Regions from separate parts of the Enterobacter sp. H2G27 genome, predicted to be linked through region 1. Evidence: predicted binding sites of a transcription regulator. Region 1 holds the regulator's gene; each other region holds the start of a gene.
What was found. The regulator PhoB, encoded in region 1, activates phosphate uptake and scavenging genes when phosphate is short. The targets are predictions, from matches to a motif close to CTGTCATAAAACTGNCNNAT.
Positions count from the first base shown of each region.

Region 2: a site for PhoB is predicted at 3,658-3,677, ahead of uvrB (excinuclease ABC subunit UvrB). Genes of this name have one in related genera too.
Region 3: a site for PhoB is predicted at 2,900-2,919, ahead of kdgR (DNA-binding transcriptional regulator KdgR). Genes of this name have one in related genera too.
Region 4: a site for PhoB is predicted at 1,738-1,757, ahead of ACW9E7_RS01655 (esterase-like activity of phytase family protein). Genes of this name have one in related genera too.

Region 1 is NZ_JBSVSI010000001.1:719,741-724,167, forward strand. It holds gene sbcC (exonuclease subunit SbcC) at 1-1,411, opposite strand, end outside; gene sbcD (exonuclease subunit SbcD) at 1,408-2,613, opposite strand; gene phoB (phosphate response regulator transcription factor PhoB) at 2,801-3,490, shown strand; gene phoR (phosphate regulon sensor histidine kinase PhoR) at 3,512-4,427, shown strand, end outside.
Region 2 is NZ_JBSVSI010000001.1:1,092,901-1,097,327, reverse strand. It holds gene moaA (GTP 3',8-cyclase MoaA) at 1-63, opposite strand, end outside; molybdenum cofactor riboswitch at 51-184, opposite strand; gene yvcK (uridine diphosphate-N-acetylglucosamine-binding protein YvcK) at 410-1,318, shown strand; gene uvrB (excinuclease ABC subunit UvrB) at 1,411-3,426, opposite strand; gene ACW9E7_RS05145 (ABC transporter ATP-binding protein) at 4,179-4,427, shown strand, end outside.
Region 3 is NZ_JBSVSI010000001.1:2,455,050-2,459,476, forward strand. It holds gene ACW9E7_RS11645 (MBL fold metallo-hydrolase) at 33-1,022, opposite strand; gene ACW9E7_RS11650 (YebO family protein) at 1,046-1,336, opposite strand; gene mgrB (PhoP/PhoQ regulator MgrB) at 1,411-1,554, opposite strand; gene ACW9E7_RS11660 (YobH family protein) at 1,716-1,955, shown strand; gene kdgR (DNA-binding transcriptional regulator KdgR) at 2,017-2,808, opposite strand; gene ACW9E7_RS11670 (MFS transporter) at 2,988-4,361, shown strand; gene htpX (protease HtpX) at 4,412-4,427, opposite strand, start outside.
Region 4 is NZ_JBSVSI010000001.1:355,865-360,291, reverse strand. It holds gene yjiA (GTPase) at 1-271, shown strand, start outside; gene ACW9E7_RS01655 (esterase-like activity of phytase family protein) at 334-1,692, opposite strand; gene ACW9E7_RS01650 (YfaZ family outer membrane protein) at 2,103-2,648, shown strand; gene ACW9E7_RS01645 (NAD-dependent succinate-semialdehyde dehydrogenase) at 2,700-4,070, opposite strand; gene ACW9E7_RS01640 (helix-turn-helix domain-containing protein) at 4,222-4,427, shown strand, end outside.

The sequences.
Region 1 (4,427 bases):
TGTACTGCTGGCGGCGCAGCGTCAGCGTTTCATTGAGTTTATTTTGTTCGGCCTGCGCCTTCTGCACGCTTTCACCGCTCTGACGCAGGCGCTTTTGCAGCGGCTGATAGCGGGCATGCAGCGACGTCAGCTGCTGGCGCAGCGTGCGTGACCGGGACTGCTGCTCCATGGCTACGCTGACTTCGTCCGCCGTTAGCGTCAGCGCATTTTCCGGCATCGCAGCCAGCCTGTTGCGTAATTCACTTATCCGCGCCGCAAGCGAGGCTAACTGCGTTATATCGCGGTTAAGCTGCGAGAACTGGGCACGCCATCCGGCGATCTCCTGCCCCAGCAGGCGATAACGCTCGTGCTCCGCCAGCCACTGCGCCAGCGCCGTCAGTTCGGTCTGAAGCTGCTCGTGGTTACGCAGGGCGGTATTGCGAATACGCGAACGCAGCGCGGTTCTGGCTTGTAAGCGAGTATTTACTTCGATAATACGCTGCTGCGTTTGCGTCAGGCGTGCGGTTTGTTCCTGCTGATGCTCCCAAAGCGGTCGAAGTTGGGCGGCGGGCAGAGCAAGCTGGAGTTTTGCCAGCTCAGGTGCTGCGTCCGCCATCGCCTGTTGCGCATGCTGCTGGAGCGCGTTGACGCGCTGTTGCTCTCTTACGAGCTCTTCATGGCGCGTAAGCCACTGAAAATCTTTCTGTTGGCTTTGCTGCTGTTCCAGCAGGATTTTCTCTTCGTCAGTAAGTGCCTGCAAACTTTGCTGTAACTGCTGCTGTTGCTCTTCACTCAACAGCACGACGCCCGCCGCCTGCGCCTCGCATTTTTCAAGCACGCTGCGGGCGGCTTTGTGTTTTTCAAACACCATGGCGGAAATCTGGCCGTAGATCTCGGTGCCGGTCAGCTCTTCCAGCAGCTCGGCGCGATCGCTCGGCTTGGCATTAAGGAAGGCGGCAAACTGCCCCTGTGAGAGCAGCATCGAGCGGGTAAAGCGGCCATAGTCCAGCCCGGTGAGCGCGGCGGTTTGCTCCAGTTTATCCGTCACTTTGTCGGCCAGGATTTTGCCATCTTCGCAGCGCGCCAGCTCAACGCGCGGTGCCTGCAGGTTGCCGTCCGGCTGGTTGCGCGCCCGGTTCTGGCTCCAGAAGGCGCGGTAGGCGATGCCTTTTACCTCGAACTCCACTTCCGCCAGGCACTCGGCGGTGTCGCGCGTCATCAGATCGTTTTGCGCCTGGGAGACCTTATTCAGGCGCGGCGTTTCGTGATAAAGCGCCAGACAGATGGCGTCGAGCAGGGTAGTTTTACCTGCCCCGGTCGCGCCGGTGATGGCAAACAGCCCGTTGCTGGCAAACGGCTCAGCGGTAAAGTCAATTTTCCACTCGCCCTTGAGGGAGTTGATATTTTTCAGGCGCAGGCTCAGAATTTTCACGCGTTTTCTTCCTCATCATTGAGCGCATGCAGGGTATGGCTGAACAGTTCGCTGAGCCTTGCGCGCTTCGTGTCGTCGATTTCCTCCTGCGAGAGCCTGCGTTCAAACACCTCTTCAACCCGAAGCTCACTGAGCGTTTCGCGTTGAGCGCTTAACAGTATTTTCTCGCGCTGCTCGCGGCTGCGGCGCACCAGTAACACCTCTACCGGCAAGTCTTCGGTCAGCGCCTGGATTTTTCGCTGCATATCGTGCAGGTAGTCGTCGGTGGTGATTTCGATATCCAGCCAGATGGGGGGATCTTGCTCGACGCCGCGCCACTGCTCCAGCTGGGCGGTAATGGCGTCGAGATCGCCCTTTAGCACCGCCAGCGGCTGGGTGACGGGCACCTCCAGCGTGTCGACGGCGCTGAGTTTTCCGTCAGAGAAGGTCACCAGATGCACGGATTTGGCTTTGCCCGTTTCGTCAAAGCTGAGCGAAAGGGGGGAGCCGCAGTAGCGGATGTGCTCGCAGCCACCGACGATCTGCGCCCGGTGAATGTGGCCGAGCGCGATGTAGTCGGCTGGCGGGAAGTTTTGCGCCGGAAAGGCATCCAGCGTGCCGATATAGATGTCGCGCACGGCGTCACTTTTACTGGCCCCGACCGTGGTGAGATGCCCGGTTGCAATCACCGGTATCGGCTGGTCACCGCGCAATGCACAAGCTTCGGCGTGCTGCTGGTGGTAATAGTCGGTGATGGCCTGCAATAAATGCTGCTGCTTTTCCGCGCCCGACAGCCCCGCCTGGCTTTGCACGATGTCCCGTGGACGTAAAAAGGGAATCGGACACAGCACCGCCCCCGGCGACCCGTCGCGTTTTTTCAGGATCTGCGGGGCGTGCCCGGCGCTGGCGACGACGGTGGTATTGAGAAACGCCAGGATGTCGCGGGATTCATTCAGCGTTGCGACGGAATCGTGGTTGCCGGCGACAATCACCAGATGACACCCTGTTTGTTGCAAATTCACCACGAAGCGGTTGTACAGCTCGCGCGCATAGCTCGGCGGCGAGCCGGTATCAAAGATGTCACCCGCCACGATAATCGCATCCACCTCGTGCGTCCGGGCCGTTTCCAGCAGCCAGCCCAGGAACGCTTCATGTTCAGCCGCACGGCTTTTGCTGTAAAAATTTTGACCCAGATGCCAGTCCGAGGTGTGAAGTATGCGCATAGCTGATCCGTGGCAAAAAAGAGAAAGCAGGATTATAAACGTTCAGAGAAGGGAAAATAACCGCTGTAATAAAACAACGGTTTGCCCGTTAACGTGGTACTGTTTTTCATAAATCTGTCATAAATCTGACGCATAATGGCGCCGAATTACAAACTTGTAACGTAAATAAGATAAGACAGGGCAAAGTATGGCGAGACGTATTCTGGTCGTAGAAGATGAAGCTCCAATTCGTGAAATGGTGTGCTTCGTGCTCGAGCAAAACGGCTTCCAGCCGGTTGAAGCGGAAGATTATGACAGCGCAGTGAACCAGCTGAATGAACCCTGGCCCGATCTGATTCTGCTGGACTGGATGTTGCCCGGCGGCTCCGGACTGCAGTTTATCAAACACCTGAAGCGTGAAGCGCTGACCCGCGATATCCCGGTTGTGATGCTCACGGCGCGCGGAGAAGAAGAGGATCGCGTGCGCGGTCTGGAGACCGGTGCGGACGATTACATTACTAAACCGTTCTCCCCAAAAGAGCTGGTGGCTCGCATTAAAGCCGTGATGCGCCGTATTTCGCCGATGGCGGTGGAAGAGGTGATCGAAATGCAGGGGCTGAGCCTTGATCCTACTTCTCACCGTGTGATGACCGGTGAAAATCCCCTCGACATGGGGCCAACCGAATTTAAACTCCTGCACTTCTTTATGACCCACCCGGAGCGCGTTTACAGCCGCGAGCAGTTGCTGAATAACGTCTGGGGAACTAACGTGTATGTCGAAGACCGGACGGTTGACGTACATATCCGCCGACTGCGAAAAGCGCTGGAACTGAGCGGCCACGATCGCATGGTGCAGACGGTCCGCGGCACGGGTTATCGTTTTTCTACCCGTTTCTGAACAATGACAGGAGTGTGACGCGTGCTGGAACGTCTGTCATGGAAAAGGCTCGTCTTTGAACTGATCTTATGCTGTATTCCGGCCTTCATTCTGGGGGCCTTTCTTGGACACCTGCCGTGGTTTCTGCTGGCGTCGGTCACCGGGCTGCTCATCTGGCATTTCTGGAACCTGCTGCGCCTCTCCTGGTGGCTGTGGGTTGACCGAAGCATGACGCCGCCGCCGGGAAGCGGCAGCTGGGAGCCGTTGCTTTACGGTCTGCATCAGATGCAGATGCGTAATAAAAAGCGTCGCCGCGAGCTGGGAAGCCTGATTAAGCGTTTTCGCAGCGGTGCAGAGTCGCTGCCGGATGCCGTGATCCTGACCACCGAAGAAGGGACGATCTTCTGGTGTAACGGCCTGGCGCAGCAGCTGCTGGGCCTGCGCTGGCCGGATGACAATGGCCAGAATATCCTCAACCTTCTGCGTTATCCCGAGTTCACGCTGTATCTGAAAAAGCGTGATTTCACCCGTCCGCACAATCTTAAGCTCAATAATGGCCGCCATCTGGAAATACGCGTGATGCCCTACAGCGATAAGCAGTGGCTGATGGTGGCGCGCGATGTTACCCAGATGCACCAGCTGGAAGGGGCGCGTCGCAACTTCTTCGCCAACGTCAGTCACGAACTGCGTACCCCGCTGACCGTGCTTCAGGGCTACCTGGAGATGATGCAGGAGCAAACGCTTGAAGGTGCGCCGCGTGAAAAAGCGCTGCACACCATGCGCGAGCAAACGCACCGGATGGAAGGCCTGGTGAAGCAGCTGCTGACGCTCTCTAAGATTGAAGCGGCGCCAACGCTCGCGCTGAATGACACCATTGATGTCCCGATGATGCTGCGGGTCGTGGAGCGTGAAGCGCAGACGTTAAGCCACAAAAAGCATCACCTGACCTTTGACGTCG
Region 2 (4,427 bases), 370 kb from region 1:
GGTAATCGACAGACGTAAGTAATAAAACTTACGCGCGAAAGCATCAGTAAGTTGTGAAGCCATGTACACCTTTCCAGATCGGGAGGCACAGTCATTTCTTTCTGTACCCTGGTGGCAAATTCGCCACGGCCAGAGCGCCATATCTTTCGACACAGGCACAAGGGCTAGAGTGTATGTTTTCATTTTTGAAAACGTGGTTAGGGCGATAGTAGCGCGGAAATTCTCACGGCGCCATTGTCGCCTTTCGCTATATAATTACGTATATAGCGAATCAATCCTGCATTTTCGCTACAGAATACCTAAAAACCGCATATTCACATTGATATACGTCATTTTGCATCGGGTGAGGCATCGTCTTTTAGGGGTAGTTAGGTTACTGTTACGCGATCGAACGTGATAAGGAATACGTATGCGCAATCGCACTTTTGCGGATCTTGACCGAGTGGTCGCTCTTGGCGGAGGACACGGCTTAGGCCGGGTTATGTCCTCTTTATCGTCACTCGGCTCAAGGCTGACAGGGATAGTGACTACCACCGATAACGGCGGCTCAACCGGGCGCATTCGTCGTGCCGAAGGCGGCATTGCCTGGGGAGATATGCGCAACTGCCTGAACCAGTTAATTACCGAGCCGAGCGTCGCATCGGCGATGTTTGAGTACCGTTTTGGCGGCAATGGCGAACTTTCCGGGCATAACCTTGGAAATCTGATGTTAAAGGCATTGGATCACCTGAGCGTACGGCCTCTGGAAGCCATTAACTTGATCCGTAATCTGCTGAAAGTGGACGCATTCCTGATCCCCATGTCTGAACAACCGGTTGACTTAATGGCAATCGACGCCGAAGGGCACGAAGTTTACGGCGAGGTGAATATCGACCAGCTCCTCCTGCCGCCAGCGGAGTTGATGACCTATCCGAGCGTGCCCGCCACGCGAGAAGCGGTGGAGGCCATCGGGGAAGCGGATCTTATCCTGATCGGTCCGGGCAGTTTTTACACCAGCCTGATGCCCATTCTGCTGGTGAAAGAGCTGGCGCAGGCGCTGCGCCGCACTCCTGCCCCGATGGTTTACATCGGCAATTTAGGCCGTGAGCTGAGTCCGGCAGCCGCAAGCCTGTCGCTGGCGGATAAACTCAGCCTGATGGAGCATTACGTCGGTAAGAAGATCATTGACGGCGTGGTGGTTGGGCCGAAGGTGGATGTGTCCGGCATCGGCGATCGTGTGGTGATTCAGGAGCCGCTGGAGGCTTCAGACATTAAATATCGCCACGATCGCCATCTGCTGCGCGAGGCGCTGGAGAAGGCGATTCAGGCGCTGGGCTGACAATAAAACCCGGTGGCGCTGCGCTTAGCGGAGCGACAAAAGGCGCGAATCCCGCAGGCCCGGTAAGCGCAGCGCCACCGGGCAAAACTAACCTATGATGCCGCGATAAACAGATCCCGCAGCTGATGTAGCTGGTCGCGGATCTGCGCCGCCTCTTCGAACTCCAGGTTCTGCGCGTGCTGCATCATCTGCCCTTCCAGCTCGTGGATTTTCTGCTGCAGCGCTTTCGGCGTCAGCACGACGGTATCTTCTTCCACCACTGAACGCGCCTTGCCGCGGCCTTTCGCTTTGGTTTTGGCAATGTTCTGACCCAACGCCAGAATATCCACCACCCTCTTGTTCAGCCCCTGCGGCGTAATGCCGTGTTCTTCGTTGTAGCGCTGCTGTTTCTCGCGGCGGCGTTCCGTCTCGCCAATCGCTTTCGCCATCGACGGGGTAATTTTGTCACCGTACAAAATCGCTTTACCGTTGACGTTACGCGCGGCGCGGCCAATGGTCTGAATCAGCGAACGCTCGGAACGCAGGAAGCCCTCTTTATCCGCGTCCAGAATCGCCACCAGCGAGACCTCCGGCATATCCAGACCTTCTCGCAGCAGGTTGATCCCTACCAGCACGTCAAACTCGCCCAGACGCAGATCGCGGATGATCTCCATGCGCTCCACGGTATCGATATCCGAGTGAAGATAACGCACCTTCTCGCCGTGCTCTTCGAGATACTCGGTGAGGTCTTCCGCCATACGCTTGGTGAGCGTGGTCACCAGCACGCGCTCGTTAATGGCGGAACGGGCGCGGATCTCAGAGAGCAGGTCGTCCACCTGCGTTGCCACCGGACGCACCTCGATGATCGGGTCCAGCAATCCAGTCGGACGCACCACCTGGTCCACCACCTCATCGCCGGATTTTTCCAGCTCGTAGTTGCCCGGCGTGGCCGAGACGTAGATGGTTTGCGGCGCCAGCGCCTCAAATTCTTCAAACTTCATCGGACGGTTATCCAGCGCTGACGGCAGGCGGAAACCATACTCCACCAGCGTCTCTTTACGCGCCCGGTCGCCGCGGTACATCCCGCCGATCTGCGGGATCGTGACGTGGGATTCGTCGATCACCAGCAAACCGTCGGCCGGAAGGTAATCAAACAGCGTCGGCGGCGGCTCGCCGGGCCCGCGCCCGGAGAGGAAGCGCGAGTAGTTTTCAATGCCGGAGCAGTAGCCCAGCTCGTTCATCATCTCAAGGTCAAACTGGGTACGCTGGCTCAGGCGCTGCTCTTCGAGCAGCTTATTGTTCGCCAGCAGAACCTTACGGCGTTCCGCCAGCTCCACTTTGATCTCTTCCATCGCCTGTACGATACGCTCGCGCGGCGTCACGTAGTGCGTTTTCGGGTAGATGGTGAAGCGCTGGATCACTGACTCAACGTGTCCGGTCAGCGGGTCGAAGAGCGACAGGCGCTCGACCTCCTCGTCAAACAGCTCGACGCGCAGCGCCATATCGTCCGATTCTGCCGGGAAGATGTCGATCACTTCGCCGCGCACGCGGAAGGTGCCGCGCTGGAAGGCCTGATCGTTGCGGGTGTACTGCAGCTCCGCCAGACGACGCAAAATCGCACGCTGGTCGATGATCATCCCCTGCGTCAGGTGCAGCATCATCTTGAGATAGAGATCCGGATCGCCAAGACCGTAGATCGCGGAAACCGAGGCGACGACCACCACATCACGACGCTCAAGAAGCGCCTTAGTGGCCGACAGTCGCATCTGCTCGATGTGTTCGTTCACCGAGGCATCCTTCTCGATGAAGGTGTCAGAGCTCGGCACATAGGCTTCAGGCTGGTAGTAATCGTAGTAGGAGACGAAATACTCCACCGCGTTTTCCGGGAAGAACTCTTTCATTTCGCCGTATAGCTGCGCCGCCAGGGTTTTATTGGGTGCCAGCACCATCGTTGGGCGCTGGAGATCCGCAATCACGTTGGCGATGGTGAACGTTTTACCCGAGCCGGTTACCCCCAGCAGCGTCTGGTGCGCCAGCCCATCTTCCAGCCCCTCTTCCAGACGACGGATCGCCTCAGGCTGATCGCCTGATGGACGGAAAGCAGAATTCAATTTGAACGGTTTACTCATGGGCGACAACCTGATGACGTTATAAGCGGCAGGTGTGTAATTTTACTCCTTGTTGCCAGGAATGCCAGTAAAAAACACTGGATGAAAAACCAGTAGCATGTCAGGATATTTAGCATAGCGCCTGAATGATTAGCGCGATAGCGGCCAAAATTTGGACAGTGGCAACATAAAACACCAGTCAGGTCAGGTTATCCCCAGAACTTTTTCTTTTTTAACATTTGTCAAGCCAGGTAATGATAGTTTTATGGCAACCGGTGACACTTTCATGACGGGAATTGCTTTTATCTAAGCAATTAAAAAATAAACGATATTTTCTAAAGCCGCGTTTCGCGTCAATTTGGGCGAAAGCCGCGTCTTCTCTCGCTTATCGCGTGTTTTCTAACTCTAATGCACATGGTTATCCACAGGAATAGTGGATAACTGCTTCCAGCCCATACAGACTGGCGCTCTGCAAATTCCCGGATTTTCCCACGAGACGGCGACAAAAAATTTTTATAGCTATTTTTTGCTGATTAACAGTTGCGTCATTCATAACCAACCGATGGGATCTTGCTCACATTTTCATCATTTCGGGTTCTGCACCACAACTCATCACCGGCGGCACCGTCAATGTGCAATCCGGTTTTTTATAAACCGCTTTCCGGTGACTTATTCCTAAAAAAGTCGCTTTTTTAATCACTTTCCGCTTTATGGCAGGGGTTTTGCAGAATCAACAGCGAGCCTCACCTACACACATTTTTAAGGAGAGAAAGATGTTGAGTCTGCGTGCTGTGAATCAGTTTTACGGAAGTCAACATACGCTATGGAATGTGGATTTAGATTTTCCGCAAGGGATGTGTACAGGCGTCGTTGGCCTGCCGGGCATGGGTAAAACCACCCTAATGAATTGCATCGCCGGGAAGGTGCCTGTCGAAAGCGGCAGCATCATCTGGTATGAGGCGGGCGCGCCGCCGCGTGATTTGCTAAACCCGCCGCCAGAACAGCGTTCCGGGCCGGAAATT
Region 3 (4,427 bases), 1.7 Mb from region 1:
TCAAGAATATATGCAACAATTTAACGCTTCGTTTATAAGGATAAATATTCACCAATTTTCAGTATCCTGAAAGAATGATTAACTGGTGCTAAATTATCGAGCGCGTTAGTTAACTCCTGCACAGGTTCATCTAGCGCTTCATCTGCCAGTTCAAATACGCCCCAGTGGATGGGAAACGTCAGTGGACAGCCCAGCTGCTGCCACAATGCCACCGCAGATTGCGGATCCATATGATGGACAGCCATGAACCATCGTGGGGCATAGGCACCAATCGGTAACGCGGCAACATCTATCTGGCCCAGGCGTTCAGGAATCAACAGCAGCTCAGGTGAATAGCCTGTATCACCGCTGAACCAGAAACGGTGATGCCGTCCTTCCATCACCCAGCCGCACCACAAGGAACGATTGCGGTTCCATGGCGTGCGCATGCTCCAGTGCTGTGCCGGTACGGCGGTCAGCGTCATCCCCTGCCAGGTGAAACTCTGCCACCAGTCAAGCTCAACTACGCGTTTTGCTCCCCGACGACGAAACCAGTCGGCCAGACCCAGGGGAACAAAAACACTAACGTCGGGAAAGCGCTTGAGAATTCGGCGAATGGTCGCGTCATCAAGATGATCGTAATGATTATGGGAGATGACGACCGCATCAAGCTGATGAAGTTGCTCGACAGACAGTACGGGAGGCGTTTTGCGCTGTGGTCCCAGGAAAGGGAGCGGAGAAGCGCGCCGTGAAAATACCGGATCGGTAAGGATAATATTACCGTCCAGCTGCAGCAACACGCTCGCGTGTCCGAGCCACCATACCCCATCTCCATGAGGTTGCGTGAGCTCTACAGGTTGCCACCAATGTTGGATAAAATCTTCATAACCCAGCGCAGGTGGTTTCGGTAAACCGGCCTCTTTACGCGCTTTACGCCAACGGTCAATGTCGCCGGGTTGATGTCCGACAGGGAGGGTATTACGAAAACCGTTCGGGGTATGATGTTTCAGGGAGGGGTCATACCAGGGGTTTTTCCAGACCACAGCCACCTCCCAGGACAAAAAGATTAACGCTCAGCCACCAGGCGGATAAAGTCATCTTCGTCTTTGTTTTCTTCGACGACCGCGTCTTTCGGCGCGTCTTTCTCTTCCGGTTCGTTAGCCTCACACAAACGACGGAGCAGCGCATTCTGACGTTTTTGCTGATCGAGCAGCGCTTCCAGCAGTTCGATCTGCTCGTTAGTCCGGGAGCTGGCTCGGTTCACGAAAAACCAAATGACCAGACCCACGAGCAGAACAACCAAAGAAATCATCAGGGATGCTATATTCAGCAGCCCTGAATTCAGTAACTCACCCATTTCACCACCTCAATAAAAACGTCTATTTTACCACTGGCGCGAAGGAAGGAAATCACGTTGAGAAAAAATGTCTCTTACCACGGAATAAACTTGTTGATTGCGCAAACGCCGCTAAAAAACTGTACATCCTGATCGCACATCACATTGATCGTCTGCGTCCATAACACCACGCACGCTATCAGCACGATAACCAGAATCACCCAGCGTATTTTTTTCACTCCACACTCCGTCTTAAAACCTGATGTAGCGAGGTTATCACGCTTATCTTAAACAAGGACTAACTGTGCCTCTATCACGCTTTTTTTCAGAATCATTCACTTGTTTCATCACGTAAACACATTACGCTAGCATTACGATAACAACGATAAAAGAGGTAATGATGCGCTTTATTGTTCGAACAATTATTGTACTCGCCCTTGTCTGGATTGGCCTTCTGTTATCGGGCTATGGCGTGCTCGTGGGGAGCACCGAAAACGCAGCCGGGCTAGGCATTCAGTGTAAATATTTAACAGCACAAGGAATGAGCACAGCCCAGTATCTGCATACTGACAGCGGGATCGTTGGCTTAACCCACTGCCCTGTACTGCGTAAAACATCCGTCGTGATTGATAATGGCTAATCAGTCTGATTATGACGCAAAAAAACGCCGCATCAGATGCGGCGTTTTTTACGAAGAGGGATTAAAACGGGTATTCGTGATATCCCATCTGTGCAGAAATTTTACGTGCGGCAGTGTGCAGAATAGCCACATACTCATGCAAACGCTCTTCAGAGAAGCGTAAGGTTGGGAAGGAGATACTTAAGCCCGCAATCACCACGCCAAAGCGGTCAAACACCGGAACGCCTATGCAGCGCAGCCCCTCTTCCTGCTCTTCATTATCTTCGCCATACCCCTGCTGGCGTACGTGATCCAGCACCGTTAACAGTGCGTCTGTGCTGGTAATGGTTCGTGAGGTACTTTGCTTGTATTCAACGCCTTCGAGGATCTGCTTCACTTCCTCACGATCGCGCCACGCCAGCAGAACCTTACCAATTGCGGTACTGTAGAGCGGGTTGCGACGACCAATGCGCGAATACATGCGCAGATTGTACATGGAGTCGATTTTATGGATGTAAACAATACTGTCTTCATCCAGCGCACCGAGATGGATGGTCTCTTTAGTCAGACGAGAGATTTCGCGCATCTGAATATCAGCGCTGCGGATCAGGTCAACATTTTGTAGCGCGCGGGCACCCAGTTCAAACAGCTTCAGCGTCAGAGAATATTTTTCAGATTCGCCTTCCTGGGCGACATAGCCCAGCGACTTCATGGTTTGCAAAAAGCGATATACGGTGCTTTTAGACATCATCACGCGCTGCGACAACTCTGTAATACCTATTTCACGCTCTTCTCCCAGCGCCTGTAAGATGCCAAACACCTTCAGCACGGAAGAAACAGAATCTGGCTGTTTATCCAAATCCGCAATAGCCATTTACCACCTCATAGAGAGTGTTTTATAAAAATCAGAACCGGTTTTTATTATAAGTTCCCGTCATGTCACCTGCAATCAATCCGCGTTTACTTCGTTACAAATCTGCGACATATCGCGGCTGTAACAATGCTAAAATAGTTATCCTGAGAATAATTTCACGCTGAGCTTTTTTAATCTTAATGGAAAAGACCCTTTCCGATGGCCTGCCTTTACCCCAGCGGTATGGCGCGATAGCCACCATCATTATCGGTATCTCAATGGCCGTCCTTGACGGCGCAATCGCGAACGTTGCCTTGCCAACCATCGCCAGCGACCTGCACGCCTCTCCCGCCAGTTCGATATGGATAGTTAATGCCTACCAGATTGCGATCGTGGTTTCCCTGCTCTCGTTCTCTTTCCTGGGCGATATGTTCGGTTACCGTCGGGTGTATCAGTGCGGTCTGGTGGTTTTCACCTTTACGTCGTTGTTATGCGCCCTTTCAGATTCACTGCATACCCTGACGCTTGCCCGCATAGCGCAGGGTTTTGGCGGCGCGGCGCTCATGAGCGTAAACACGGCGTTGATCCGCTTAATTTATCCGCAACGCCATCTGGGGCGCGGTATGGGGATAAACTCTTTTATTGTCGCCGTCTCTTCCGCCGCCGGACCAACCATTGCGGCGGCGATCCTTTCCGTTGCGTCATGGCAATGGCTGTTCGCCATTAACGTGCCGCTGGGTATTGTCGCCATCTTCTTTGCCCTGCGCTTTCTACCCGCTAACGGTCCCAAAAGCACCATGCCGCGCTTCGACGTGGCGAGTGCGGTGATGAATGCCCTGACCTTTGGCCTGCTGATTACGGCGCTGAGCGGCTTTGCGCAGGGACAGTCCCTGATGCTTACCGGTGTGGAGCTTATCGCCCTGCTGGCGATCGGCTTCTTCTTTGTTCGCCGCCAGCTCACTCTCCCTGTGCCTTTACTGCCCGTTGACCTGCTGCGTATCCCCCTCTTTTCCCTCTCCATTTGCACGTCCGTCTGCTCCTTCTGCGCCCAGATGCTGGCCCTGGTTTCTCTGCCCTTCTTTTTGCAGAGCGTGGTAGGCCGTTCAGAAGTGGAGACCGGCCTGCTGTTAACCCCCTGGCCGCTGGCGACAATGGTGATGGCGCCGCTGGCAGGTTACCTCATTGAACGCGTCCATGCCGGTTTATTGGGCGCTTTGGGGCTGGCGGTGTTGGCGACAGGCCTTTTCGCGCTGGCTCTGCTGCCGTCATCGCCAACCGATCTGGACATCATCTGGCGCATGATCCTGTGCGGCGCAGGGTTTGGCCTGTTCCAGTCCCCTAACAATCACACCATCATCACCTCCGCGCCGCGCCATCGCAGTGGAGGTGCCAGCGGCATGCTGGGGACCGCTCGACTTCTGGGGCAAAGCAGCGGTGCGGCGCTGGTCGCCCTGATGTTTAACCTCGCAGGCCAAAACGGCAACCATGTTGCACTCCTCACCGCCGGTGTACTTGCCACCCTCGCAGCTATCGTCAGCGGCCTGCGGGTGACCCAGCCCAGGGTTCAGGCATAAAAAAAGCCGGGCGGAGTGCTCTCCTGCCCGGCTTAGTAGGGTTCTTTGCCTTACTTAAGGTATTCC
Region 4 (4,427 bases), 360 kb from region 1:
GGAGCTGGATTATCCGGTGGATATCAGCGAGGTCTCCCGCGTGATGGAGAACCTGCTGCTGTCGTTTGCCGACAGGCTGCTGCGCTACAAAGGAATGCTGTGGATTGACGGCGAACCCAACCGCCTGCTGTTCCAGGGCGTGCAGCGCCTGTACAGCGCCGACTGGGACCGACCGTGGGGCGATGAAGCGCCGCACAGCGTGATGGTGTTTATTGGCATCCAACTGCCGGAGGAAGAAATTCGGGCGGCGTTTGCGGGTCTGAAGAAATAACCGCATCGAACATCCCCTCTCCCCTATGGGGAGAGGGCTAGGGTGAGGGGTAAGCCCTGGTATTATTTCACCGCCTCCGGAAGCGTCACAATCCACAGCTCGCTGTCGGACTCCGGCTTCTTCAGCGGCTTCACGCTGAGCGTGGTTTCAACTGGTTTATCATCCAGCGTCAGCTTGCCTTCTGCGTTCACCCGATAATCCTTGAGCTTCTTGCCCTCGACCGGATTTTGCATCGCTACCTTTACGCCAAAGTCGTTATCGTTCGCCACCGCAAGCGTTTTGCTGTCGATCAGCGCCAGCCCTTCGGCCTTCTCCTGCTGCCAGCCCAACGCACGCAGATCGACGACCTGCGTTTTTGCCGCAAGGGTAATGCCGCGCTGCGCCAGGGTTTTCTCATCATCAAACTCAGGGTACTCGCCCGGCTTGTCGAAGGCGGAAAGGTCGCTCGCCTTGCTGAGATCCACCTTGTAAATCAGGTTACGCATTCCGTCGTTTTTATCGCTTCCCTGCTCAATCAGCAGGATGTGCTGGTCATCAAGCGCCACGATATCGCCGATTTTGGCATCGCTGTTTTTGTCGTAGGCCGCGCTGTCGATGGGGTAACCGTACATTGCGGTTTTGCCGGTTGCCGGATCGAAGCTCACCAGACGCGTAAACAGCGCCTGCTTTTTGCTCTTACCGTCGATGTCCAGCGTGCTCTGCACGGCGGCGATAATGCGTCCGTCCGGCATCCGGGTCAGGCCTTCGAAGCCCCGGTTCGGCTGGCGCCATTTGATGATGTTTGGCAGACCGCCCGCGATGGATTTTTCCCCTTCCGCCGCCTGCGGCCCGTGGATCGCCAAGATCTTCCCTTTGCTGTCGACGTTAATCAGGAACGGACCATATTCGTCGCACAGCCAGTAGCCGCCTTTTCCGTCCGGGGTGATGCCTTCTGTGTCCAGGCCACGGTTGTCACCCTTGAGCGTCTTTAAGGTATCGCTGAACGCCACTTCATTGGTGGAACCAATCACGCCGCTTTGCAGCGGCAGACCGTTAATCTCGCCTTTATCGTCATGCAGCGGGCGGGCATCAACCGCCTCCGCTTTGCCGTTCTGGACGCGGATGGTCATCAGCAGCGGCGCGAAATCCGGCGTGACAAATATTTTGGCTTCGCTTTTACCCATTTTTGGCGCATCGGCGTTGGGACCGCGATCGGTCACGGTCGCAAAGGTCAGGGCATCGCCCTGCTTGCCCGTAAACAGCAGGCCGGAGCCGATTCCCACAGGGAGTCCGTTCGGAAACGCATCGGCAAACGCGCCGCTGTAGCTCACGTGGGAGCCTTCAGGGAAGCTGACGACATAGCGCTCAGCAGTGGGCTGCGCCGCGAGGCCAGAGAAAGAGAGCGCACAGCCGATAAGCACAGGAATAATTTTTCTTTTCATATTGTTAGCATCCAGTAAGTGAAGCCAACAACGTAAAGAAGGAACGTGTCAGAAAAATGACATGGCGGAAAGCGACCTGGCGTTGCGGGACGTATAACCACCTCCAGAAATGTAAACCTGTGTCTTAATCTGTGACAACTGAAACACTTTTGGAAATTATTAGAAACTCAATTAATTCAACACGAACTACATTCTCCGGCTCGTTCAGCGTACGTTTAATCAAAACCCTGAACCATCCCTAAACGCGAATGCATTACGTATTGACTCCTTGCCGGCTCAACATTCAACCAACATTTAAAATTCAAAAACCCAACAAAATCAGCTTAAAAACGCGACAAACATCACATTTGCAGTGATAAACAGCTCTTGTTAAGGTGCCCTCAGATTAATTTGATGAAGAGGAAAAACTCATGAAAAAGCTCAACGTTCTCCTTCTTTCCGCTCTGACCGCCGTATCAGGCTCCGCACTGGCCATGGGCGGCAGCATTGAGCAGGGTAAGAACTTCACTAACCTGAACGTCGAAATGGGTAAATCAACCTCTGGTCTGTACACCGAAGGTAGCTGGCTGAAAAACACCGACGACGGCACCACGACCGGTGGCGTGGGTGCAGGCTACAACTTCGAGGTCGGCCCGGTGATGCTGAACGCAGGCGCTAAGGCCCTCTACGTTGGCCCGAAGAAAGGCGATAACGGCGTGGCGTTCCCGGTCGGCGGCGGTGTGAACGTTGCCCTGACCGACAGCATCAGGGTATTCGGTGAAGGCTACGTTGCTCCAGACGGCCTGAACAACAGCGTGAAAAACTACGTTGAAGCGAACGGCGGCGTAAGCTGGACGCCAGTGAAGCCGGTGACGCTGAAGGTGGGTTATCGTCACGTGAGCGTTGATGGCAAAGACGGTCGTCCAAACCACACGCTGGTAGACGGCGCTTACTTCGGCGGCGGCGTGAGCTTCTAATCCACCTGATAAATAAAAAACCTGCCATTCGGCAGGTTTTTTATTACTACGTTACTTACGCACCACCACCAGCTTCTGGTTCACAAATTCTTTAATCCCCAGATCCGACAGCTCGCGTCCGTAACCGGAGCGCTTCACCCCGCCGAACGGCAGCTCCGGTGCGGTATCGGTGAGCCAGTTGATGTACACCATCCCGGTCTCAATCCGCGACGCCATTTTCTTCGCGCGCTCGATATTCTGGCTGAATACCGCCCCGCCCAGGCCGTAGTGGGAGTCGTTAGCCAGCGCGACCGCCTCGTCATCGTTTTTCACCACGTAAATCTGCGCTACCGGGCCGAAGAACTCTTCGAAATACGCCGGGTTATCGCGGGAGATATTCGTCAGGATCGTCGGTTCGAAAAAGCTCCCGTCGCGCTGTACCGGTTTGCCGCCATAGTGCAGCGTCGCGCCGTTTTTCACCGCCTCGTTAACCTGTTTGGTCAACGTTTCTAGCGCATCTTTCGACGACAGCGGCCCCAGCGTGGTGCTTTCGTCCAGCGGATCGCCAATCTTCACCTGCTTAAACGCCTCGGTGAATTTGCTCAGGAAGGCATCCGCAATCTTTTCATGCAGGATAAAGCGCTTCGCCGCGGTGCAGACCTGCCCGGCGTTGTTGAGCCGCGCGTTAACGCCAATTTTCACGGCCTTCTCAAGGTCTGCGTCATCCAGCACCACGAACACGTCGTTACCGCCCAGCTCCAGCGTGGATTTCTTGATATGCTTCGCCGCCTGCGCGGCCACCACGCTGCCAGCCTTTTCGGAGCCGGTTAATGCGGCGCCCTGCACGCGATCGTCGGCAATGATGTTCGCCACCTGCTCGGACGAGATAAACAGGTTGGTCCATGCACCTTCCGGCGCGCCCGCCTCGCGGACCAGATGGGCAAAGGTTTCGGCGCAGTGCGGCACGATGCTGGCATGCTTGGCGATCACCGGGTTACCCGCCGCCAGATTTGGCGCCAGAACGCGCATCAGCTGGTAATACGGGAAGTTCCACGGCTCAACGGCCATTAGCACGCCGATGGGATGATGCTCCACCCACGCTTCCCCGAGTTCGGATTGATACTTCACCGGGGCCAGGAACTGCTTCGCGTTGTCAGCGTAATAGCGGGCGATTTGCGCGCACAGCTTCACTTCGCCGCGGCTCTGTTCGATGAGCTTACCCATCTCCTGGCTGGCGATTTTCGCCAGATCCTCGGTGCGCTCGTCGATTAGGTCGGCAAGCTTATGCAGCACCGGCAGACGCTGGCTGATGTCGCCTTTCGCCCAGTCCGAATGGTAAAGCGCATCGGCCGCCTTCAGCGCCGCTTCGATATCCGCGTCGGTATGCGAGGGGTATTCTTTGATGAGCTGGTTAGTGGCAGGGTTTACTGTCTGATAAGCCATGTCGAATCTCCTTGTTTTACCGCTTAGGGTATTAAGGGTAGTCAACATGACTGGCCGTGGACGTAAAGTTGGGTATATCCGGAAGGTTCTTAATGAAGCGCTGCCAGACGGTTCGCTGACATGGTATAAAAAACGTCCAGAAGGAGTGCTTATGACCGATACCCGACACATCCGGCAGACTTTTCACCGCGCCTCAGGCCTTGAGCTGCGCAGCACGTGGCGGAGCACGCAGGCGTACAAACGCCATAGTCACCCTCAGCTCTCTATCGGCGCGATTATGGAAGGCCAGACCTGCTGCGTGTGCCATGACAGAGAATACATCCTTAACCCCGGGGACCTCATTGTGATCCCGGCCTC